2 linked regions of the Dongshaea marina genome follow. The protein of the gene in region 1 interacts with the protein of each later gene in a pairwise test. Links are inferred from orthologs where the notes say so. Each region holds a gene or a part of one and is shown in the gene's direction. Other genes may lie near its edges.

What was found. The genes of interacting proteins can lie anywhere in the genome.
Region 2: the proteins of ligA (region 1) and leuS interact in binary tests that used the Escherichia coli proteins (3 or more experiments, as listed by UniProt). The link is inferred for Dongshaea marina from one-to-one orthologs.

Annotation. Positions count from the first base shown.
Region 1 is NZ_CP028897.1:1,337,804-1,343,984, forward strand. The notes cover bases 1,959-4,954. They hold ligA (NAD-dependent DNA ligase LigA), read left to right. Parts: upstream 1,959-2,442; coding sequence 2,443-4,467; downstream 4,468-4,954. Other genes in these bases: DB847_RS06655 (RNA recognition motif domain-containing protein), read right to left, coding at 1,959-2,176; DB847_RS06665 (hypothetical protein), read right to left, coding at 4,496-4,954. Also shown: DB847_RS06645 (IS5 family transposase), read right to left, coding at 152-1,069; DB847_RS06650 (DUF4336 domain-containing protein), read left to right, coding at 1,186-1,821; more of DB847_RS06655, read right to left, coding at 1,937-1,958; more of DB847_RS06665, read right to left, coding at 4,955-5,401; DB847_RS06670 (DUF2058 domain-containing protein), read right to left, coding at 5,983-6,181. UniProt on the Escherichia coli protein: DNA ligase that catalyzes the formation of phosphodiester linkages between 5'-phosphoryl and 3'-hydroxyl groups in double-stranded DNA using NAD as a coenzyme and as the energy source for the reaction.
Region 2 is NZ_CP028897.1:4,075,736-4,079,103, forward strand. The notes cover bases 244-3,368. They hold leuS (leucine--tRNA ligase), read left to right. Parts: upstream 244-577; coding sequence 578-3,160; downstream 3,161-3,368. Other genes in these bases: DB847_RS19055 (zinc ribbon-containing protein), read right to left, coding at 244-409; DB847_RS19065 (LPS-assembly lipoprotein LptE), read left to right, coding at 3,170-3,368. Also shown: DB847_RS26160 (zinc ribbon-containing protein), read right to left, coding at 1-161; more of DB847_RS19055, read right to left, coding at 80-243.

The DNA of each region.
Region 1 (6,181 bases):
GGGCCGCTGATTTGTGGCTGCTGTTTATTTTGGAGATGAGCGCTTCGGGGAAGAGTTCTGTTGTTCGTGATGCGTCGGGGGATTTTTATGCTTAAGGAGTTTGCACGGCGTTGTTTCCTAAATCCGAGTCTGATAATTGACTTGTACCCATTCAGGCAGCTTGCTGCCTGACAGGCATACCAAGCCCGATCACTTTGTTTAAAGCTTTAACTCCGGCCAAGGCTTCCCCAACCTGACCGTTATAACAACGTAAGCTCAGCTGTGGAGAATTGAGCTGTTTGTAGCGAGACATTGCTGTTTCTGCTAACGAGCGCTGATGGTAGTCGTTGTCATGCTTCCATTGTGAAAGCTGCCCATTTTTAAGCGCTTCGACAGCTTCATTTCTGGGATGATCTCCTTTCCAGTAAGCTGCATTACTGCGGGGAGGAATCGTTGGTTTACAACCCTTTCTCTGTAACAGTGCATAGCAAGCCTCTGTATCGTATGCACCATCTGCTGAGACTTGCTGTATCTTGCGTCGTAGTGGGTTTAATAAGGTCGGCAACACCTCGTTATCTCCAACACTATCAAGGCTGACCTCGGCTGCTATGATTTCATGAGTTTGAGCATCAACAGCCAGGTGGAGCTTGCGCCAAACTCGGCGCTTTTCTTTTCCGTGCTTGCGCATTTTCCACTCTCCCTCACCGTGGATTTTGAGCCCTGTCCCATCAACGACCACGTGAGCAACAGGGCCTCGGCTGGGGCGGCGATATTTTATCTCAACGGTCTTCGCTCGTTTGCTGATACAGCTATAAGTCGGTGACTTAAGAGGAACATTCATGAGCTGAAAGACCGAATCAAGGAATCCTTGCAACCCCCTCAGTGGAAGGCTGAATACTCCTTTGAGCATCAACGCGGTTTCGATAGCGGTATCACTGAACGTGAAGCCTCTTCCTCTGTCGCCATGGTGCTCCTGACAATGCCAGTTTTTGACTGCATTCTCATCCAACCAGAAGGTGATCGAGCCACGCTTTACCAATGCTTTATTGTATTGAGACCAGTTCTTGATTTTGCCGTTGGATTTACCCATTTGAAGCTTCCCATCATGACGATGGGAGATCAGATCTTGCTCAAACCAAAAGGTTCCATCGATTTAGGAAACAACGCCAGTTTGCACCATCACTGTATGTGGCTGAGGGGCCGGTCGTGTCGTTTTATGGTTTTCCCTATCCAACCCGGATGGCTATCGTGCGCCTCGCCGATGGCGGGCTGTGGGTCTGGTCGCCGGTTGCTCTGACCGATGAGCTGGCCTGCGCTGTCGAGGCGCTCGGCCCGGTTAACCACATAGTCTCTCCCAACAAGATTCATCACCTGTTCCTCAAGGAGTGGGCCGACAGATGGCCCGAGGCGCGTTTGTATGCACCGCCCGGCCTTGCTCGCAGAAAGCCTGAGCTAAGTTTTACTGCTGAGCTTGGAGATGGGGCGGAACCTGCTTGGGCCGGGGAAATTGATCAGCTGATATTTCATGGCTCGTTTGCCATGGAGGAGGTGGTGTTTTTTCATCGCCCCTCCCAAACAGCGATCATCTGTGATCTGATCCAGCGTCACGACTCAGAGAAGATGCGGGGTTGGAAAGGAATGCTGATGAAGCTTGATGGTTTGGTCGGTGAGAAGGGGAGTACCCCGCGAGAGTGGCGGCTGAGCTTTATCCGCAAAGAGCCCGCCCGGACGGCCCGGCAGAAACTGATTGAATGGCAGCCGCAGCGGCTACTGATCGCCCATGGTGAGTGTGCCCAAACCGGTGCGACACCGATTATCCAGAGTGCCCTGAGCTGGATCTGATACCCTGTGATGGAACTGTTTGGCTGAGGGGTTTGGTGATCTCCAGGCCGGTCGCGGCCAATAAAAAACCAGCCAGGTGTCTTGGCTGGTTTTTTAGATCCTGGTAAGTCGGAGATCATTCTTGCGCTTGCTTCACCCGGATTTTGCTTTTAGCGACCTTGGTCTGATTCAGGCTGTCGATTGCAGCTTTTGCTTCACTTTCATCTAGCATCTCCACAAATGCAAACCCTTTCGATTTGCCGGTTTCCTGGTCTAGCACCAGGTTGCACTCAGCGACAGTGCCATGAGTCGAGAACAGATCACAGATTTCATCTTCGGTCATGGTGCGTGCGAGGTTGAGAACTAAAAGTTTCATAATGAACCGTTTGGTACAGGAAGTCGGGCGCGGATTGTCTCAGGTTCACGCTGACAAATCCATTAGTGGGTGAGGATTTCACTTCCAATAAGTAATTCTTCTGCATGCCTCAGTAACTGTGAGCATTATTAGCTGTGGCAGGTCAACCTTGTGACGGAGAAACAAAATTCTCATCAGGAGGATAAAACCATCCATTTTTGCCGCCGAGTTGGTAATATTCACTCTTTCGGCTGACTAGCAGATAACAACAGCGAAGAATCCACAGAATGAATGAGCTACAGACCCGGGTAGACGCCCTGCGTTCCCAGATTGAAGATTACAACTATCAGTATTATGTGCTGGATAACCCGACGGTTCCGGATGCTGAATATGACCGCTTGATGCGTGAGCTGCAGCAGATAGAGCAGGAGCATCCCGAGCTGCGTTCGGCCGACTCCCCGAGCCAGAAGGTTGGCGATGTGGCCCTGGATGCCTTTTCATCGGTGGAGCATGAGATGCCGATGCTGTCGCTGGATAACGTATTTGATGCTGAGGAGCTTGAAGCCTTTGGCAAGCGGATCGCCGATCGCCTGCTGGACCCTGAGCCTCTGACCTTCTGCTGTGAGCCTAAGCTCGATGGCCTGGCGGTGAGCCTCATTTATGAAAATGGCCAGCTGGTGCGGGCGGCGACCCGGGGTGATGGGCGCAGCGGTGAGGATATTACAGTTAATGTGCGTACCATCCGGTCGATTCCGCTACGGCTTCGGGGTGAGGGCTATCCTGAGCGCCTTGAAGTGCGCGGTGAAGTCTTTATGCCCAAGGCGGGCTTTGAGAAGCTTAATGAGCGCGCCCTTGCCAAGGGGGAGAAACCCTTTGCCAATCCACGGAATGCGGCGGCCGGTAGCTTGCGTCAGTTGGATTCTAAGATCACTGCGACTCGTCCGCTGGCATTTTATGCCTACTCGACCGGGATCATCGAGGGAGGGGAGCTTGCTGACAGCCACTACCAGAGATTGCAACAGCTAAAGGGCTGGGGTCTGCCGGTGACCGCCCTGATTGAAGAGGTTAAGGGTATTGAGGGCTGTCAGTCCTATCACGATCGCCTGCTGGTCGAGCGCGATTCCCTTCCTTTTGAAATTGATGGCCTGGTGTATAAGGTCGATGATATCGCCTTGCAGGAGCAACTCGGATTTGTCTCCCGGGCACCTCGTTGGGCGATTGCCCACAAGTTCCCGGCTCAGGAAGAGCTCACCGAGTTACTCAATGTGGAGTTTCAGGTGGGGCGGACCGGTGCGATCACCCCAGTGGCAAAGCTGGAGCCCGTGTTTGTGGGGGGAGTAACCGTCTCCAATGCGACCCTGCATAACCGTGATGAGATTGAACGATTAGGTCTGATGATCGGCGATACCGTGGTGATCCGCCGCGCCGGGGATGTGATCCCTCAGGTGGTCTCTGTGGTAACGGCGCGCCGTCCCGATGATGCCCGGGCCATCGAGTTCCCTGAAACCTGCCCGGTGTGTGGCTCTGAAATAGAGCAGCTTCCTGATGAGGTAGTGGCCCGCTGTAGCGGCGGTCTTTTCTGCGGCGCCCAACGCAAAGAGGCGCTGCGTCACTTTGCATCACGCAAGGCGCTGGATATCGACGGCTGTGGTACCAAGCTGGTGGAGCAGCTGGTGGATCGGGAGCTGGTGCATACGGTGGCGGATCTCTTTTCACTGAACCAGATTGAGCTGCAATCTCTGGAGCGGATGGGACCAAAGTCCGCCCAGAAGTTACTGGCGGCTTTTGAGAAGGCTAAAGAGACCACACTGGCGCGTTTTATCTATGCCCTGGGTATTCGTGAAGTGGGCGAGGCCACAGCGGCTAATCTGGCGACTCATTTCCAGAGCCTGGAGGCGATCATGGGCGCTGAGGTAGAGGCCCTGTGTGAGGTCTCGGATGTAGGGGAGGTGGTTGCCAAGCATATCTGGCTGTTCTTCCGCCAGCCTCATAATCTTGAGGTGATCGAGTCGCTACGCTCAGCGGGGATCCACTGGCCAACTCCTGAGGCTCCCTCTGTGGACGCACAGCCTCTTGCCGGTGAAACCTATGTACTCACTGGGACTCTGAGCCTGATGGGGCGCAGTGATGCCAAGGCTAAGCTGGTAGCACTGGGGGCCAAGGTGGCAGGTTCGGTCTCCAAGAAGACCAGCTGTGTGGTTGCCGGAGAGGCGGCAGGCTCCAAGCTTGCTAAGGCGACCGAGCTGGGGGTGCCAGTTATCGATGAGCAGGGGCTGGTAGATCTCCTGGCTCAACATGGAGTTGTGGAGTAATAAGACAGCCAGTGGCCCCTTTTCGGGGCTATTGGCTAAATTGATACGAAGCATTTGTTGAGACAAAGTCGATATGTGGAATTTGACGTCCCATCCCTATCCCAAAGTGAACTCCGTTTACTCCCTCATTGAGTGGGCTATTTAGCTGCCAATTCAGCTCCCTGGAGTGCCTCTGGCCACAGCCAAACGCAAATTCCAGGATCTCCGTTCCTCGCTCCTTTCCCTGGCATAACCCCATCAATTCAGATGTTCTATCCCGATCAGCAATCACCAAACGGGTGATGGCGCTGTGTTCTATTTCCAGATACCCCCCTGACTCTGCAACTTCCTGTTGCCAGGCTTGCATGGTTGCATGATGCCTGGTTGCATCCGGGTGGGTGTAAAGATGGATTATTCCATCAAACTGAAAGCGTCCCTTAACACTAAAGCTTGACTCCTTATGCTCCTGATTAAAGATAGCTGCTTCGAGAAACTCAGCCATGGTATAGAGCCAGCCCTGGGTCAGCTCTTGATCAAAATTAGCAGCCTCAATTTCATCTTTTAATCTGATCTCTGCTCTGTGGCCCTCGCCACTTTGCACCAGGCAACCTGAGCTTTGCAAAATCTCTTGGTATATTTTGTCACGCTTGGTAACGCTCGGGATGAGTCTGGTGTTTAATAACGAACTAAGGCTATAGCTTGCTTCGTCCGGGGTGCTTAAAAACTTATTGAGCAATATGTTTGCTGAGAAGATACCGAGGTCTTCTTTGTTGAGAAGAGCCTGCTGATTAATGAGTTTGGTGATAAGAAACAAGCAATTAGAATCAAACGAAAATTGGTTAAAGTCGCTTGTTTTAAATCCCTGAGCTGAGGCTTGTGAGAGTAGGTCTGCGGCATCGCTCACCAGGGTTAGATCGTGAGTCTCTATGGCGCGCAGGAATTCAAGATGATTCATTGTATTACCAGGTATGGTTGGTTGGACATATAAAAGCACAGCCCGGAGGGCCGTGCTTTTAATTAGCCTGTCGGCTTACCAGTAGAGTTGAGCTGTCTTACGGCGGGTATTTTTGGAGAAGCTCTTAACGATTTTTTTCTGATTCATTGGAATGTCCTTTTTATCCATTTAGAAGATATTGTGTTAACGCTACCTCGCACTTTTAAATAACGAATAAATTATCGGGAATCGGTAGCACGGGATCTATTTGAGTCTGAAATTAACCTAAGTGCAACATAATATTAACCAAGACCAGTTTGCTGCGACAACTAATGGCGCTGGATGCGCAAGGATAAAGATTTGGGGTGTCTATTTTTCAGTAGATTATCTTATGAGGAAAGGCCGCTAAATTAGCCTCAGGTTTCATCGGCACTGGTTTTCGCAGGAGAGTTGTGGGTATTACTTTGGCGGATATTTTGGATACATATCTGAAGGAGCAGTTGAAAAAGCAGAAGGTTTACCTATCTCAGCGAGCTTGCCTATCACGATAAGCGAAAGCTGTGAGGGGGAGGCTCAAGGGGCTTTGCCCCCTGAGTGAAGCCCTACCACATCAGATCATCTGGGATCACATAGTCGGCGTAAGGATCATCCTCATCCACCGGCTCGCTGGATGCACTATTATCGTGAAGCGAGGCGATGAGGGTGTCGTCGATTTCGGCCAGGCGCTGGGCGATATTGGCGGGCAGGATATAGAACTTATCTTCCAGCACACAGATGGCCGCGGTACCACGGGTCAGGGCG
Region 2 (3,368 bases), 2.7 Mb from region 1 along the record:
TCACCGCACTTATCACACTTAAGGCGTGCCGCAGCGCTCCACTCTCCAGCTTTGACCTCATCATTGCGCTCAGCCTGTATCAGGGCCAGCTCGGACCATTCGATCCGGGTGTGATCCGCCACCTCCTCCAGCCAGTGCCACAGTGTCTCTTTGAGAGCCAGGTAAAAAACTCCCTCACGAAACGAGCCCCGACTCTGGGAGATCTCTTTGGCCAGTGCCCCAGATCGTTTTTGACATAGCAGGCGATGAGCTCCGCTTCATCCTTGGTGAGATCGCCGGCCGCGGTCAGATATTCCTCGGTGGTATCAATCAGCTCCTCGAGCTGTTTTTTCTGAAAGGTTTCAGTCTGTTGCCAGTGCTGCTTCAGGTGATTGACAAAAAGCGTATAACCGCTACGTTTTCTTTCCATAATACAACTCCCTCTTATCCCTCAAACAGGCGCTTGAAATCGCCTATGGGCCACCAGCTATCTCACAACCAAAATCCACCGCTGGCTATTGTTGCAACCGCCGTGTCTAAGGTATTCTATGGCGATTTTATGACTTCTTCTTAGCAATTTATAACCCGGGTATCGCCGATGCAAGAGCAATATACTCCTCAGGAGATTGAATCCAAGGTTCAATCCCACTGGACCGATCACCAAACCTTCAAGGCTACTGAGCAAGAGGGCAAAGAAAAGTTCTACTGCCTGTCCATGTTCCCCTACCCATCCGGGCGACTGCATATGGGGCATGTGCGCAACTACACCATTGGTGATGTGATCGCCCGCTACCAACGACTGCAGGGCAAAAATGTTCTGCAACCGATCGGTTGGGATGCCTTTGGTCTGCCTGCAGAAAACGCTGCGATCAAGAACAATACGGCTCCGGCTCCCTGGACCTATGAAAACATAGAGTACATGAAGGGTCAGCTAAAGATGCTGGGCCTTGGCTATGACTGGGATCGGGAGCTTGCGACCTGTGATCCTGATTACTACCGCTGGGAGCAGTGGTTCTTCACCAAGCTCTATGAGAAGGGACTGGTCTATAAGAAGACCTCTTCGGTCAACTGGTGCCCCAACGATCAGACGGTACTGGCCAACGAGCAGGTAGTTGATGACCGCTGCTGGCGCTGTGACACACCGGTCGAGCAAAAAGAGATCCCTCAGTGGTTTATCAAGATCACCGAGTATGCCCAGGAGCTACTGGACGATATCGAAAAGCTCGAAGGCTGGCCTGAGATGGTCAAGACCATGCAGCGCAACTGGATTGGCCGCTCCGAAGGGGTCGAGATGACCTTCAAGGTGGCAGATTCAGATCAGAGCTTTGATATCTACACCACACGTCCCGACACCCTGTTCGGGGTGAGCTACATGGGAATTGCCGCAGGCCACCCACTAGCCCAGCAAGCCGCCCACAACAACCCTGAGCTGGCCGCCTTCATCGAAGAGTGTAAGCACACCAAGGTCGCCGAAGCAGAGCTTGCCACCATGGAAAAGAAGGGGATGGCCACAGGCCTTCATGCTATCCATCCTCTGACCGGTAAAGAAGTTCCAATCTGGGTCGCTAACTTCGTGCTGATGGATTATGGCTCGGGTGCGGTGATGGCGGTTCCCGCTCACGATCAACGCGACTATGAGTTCGCCGGCAAATATGGCCTGGATATAATCCCTGTGATCAAGCCTGCCGATGGCAGTGCGCTGGATATTTCAGAGCAGGCCTTCACCGAGATGGGTGTGCTGTTTGATTCTGGAGAGTTCAGCGGTCTGAGCTCCGAAGATGCCTTTGATGCAATCGCCAATAAACTCAATGAGCTGGGTCTTGGCAGCAAGCGGGTGAACTTCCGCCTGCGTGACTGGGGGGTTTCTCGTCAGCGTTACTGGGGAGCACCAATTCCGATGCAAACCCTGGACAATGGTGAGGTGGTTCCGGTACCTGCCGAAGAGCTGCCTGTGGTGCTGCCCGAAGATGTCGTCATGGATGGGGTTCAGAGCCCGATCAAGGCCGATAAGAGCTGGGCACAAACCAGCTACCAGGGGCAGAATGCACTGCGTGAGACAGATACCTTCGATACCTTCATGGAATCCTCCTGGTACTATGCTCGCTACTGTAGCCCCAACTACCAGGACGGCATGCTCAACCCTGAGCAGGCTAACTACTGGCTGCCGGTCGACCAGTACATCGGCGGCATCGAGCATGCCTGTATGCACCTGCTATATGCGCGCTTCTTCCACAAGCTGCTGCGTGATACCGGACTGGTCAACTCAGATGAACCGTTCAAGCGCCTGCTGTGTCAGGGAATGGTACTGGCGGATGCCTTCTACTACCTCAATGACAAGGGTGCCCGGGTGTGGGTTAGCCCTGCCGAGGCGATCCTGGAGCGCGATAACAAGGGACGCATCACCAGGGCAACCGATCAGCAGGGCAACGAATTAACCCACGCGGGTATGACCAAGATGTCCAAGTCGAAGAACAACGGCATCGACCCACAGCTGATGGTGGAGAAATACGGTGCAGACACGGTGCGTCTGTTCATGATGTTTGCCTCTCCCGCCGACATGACTCTGGAGTGGTCTGACTCGGGTGTTGAGGGGGCTCAACGCTTCTTGCGTCGCCTGTGGCGCCTGGCTCACCAGTACAAGGAAGCTGGCGAACATCCGGCTCTTGATCTCAGCACTCTGAGCAATGAGCAAAAAGTTCTGCGCCGGGCTCTGCACAAGACCATAGATAAAGCCAGTGATGATATCGGTCGTCGCCAGACCTTCAACACGGCGATCGCTGCCGTGATGGAGCTGATGAATCAGCTGGTGAAGGCACCTCTTGAGTCTGAAAATGACAAGGCGCTGATGCACGAAGCCCTGACCGCGGTTGTCACCATGCTCTACCCCATCACCCCGCATGCAAGCTTCGCGCTGTGGAAGGAGCTGGGTCACGAAGGCGCCATCGACCAGGCCCAGTGGCCAAATGTCGACAAGGCTGCCATCGTTGAAGATGAGAAACTGGTGGTGGTTCAGGTCAATGGTAAGGTCCGTGCCAAGCTGACGGTCCCTGCCAATGCCGAGCAGTCACAGGTCCAGGAGCTTGCGCTGGCGGAAGATAATGTCAGCAAGTTCACCGACGGAAAGACCATTCGCAAGGTGATCTTTGTTCCCAACAAGCTACTTAACATTGTTGCCAACTAAGGAGCACAAGTGAAAAGAGCGCTTCGCCTCTTGCCACTGCTGATTGCAGGTCTGCTGTTGCAGGCCTGTGGTTTCCAGATGCGCACCGCACCGCCCCTGCCGCCTCAGTTAAAAACCCTGCAGGTGGTGGGTGATCAGAATAGTAACCTCTATCGTATGGTGGTGAACCGTTTGAAAATCGCCGGGGTCGATCTGGTCAGCAAGGCGG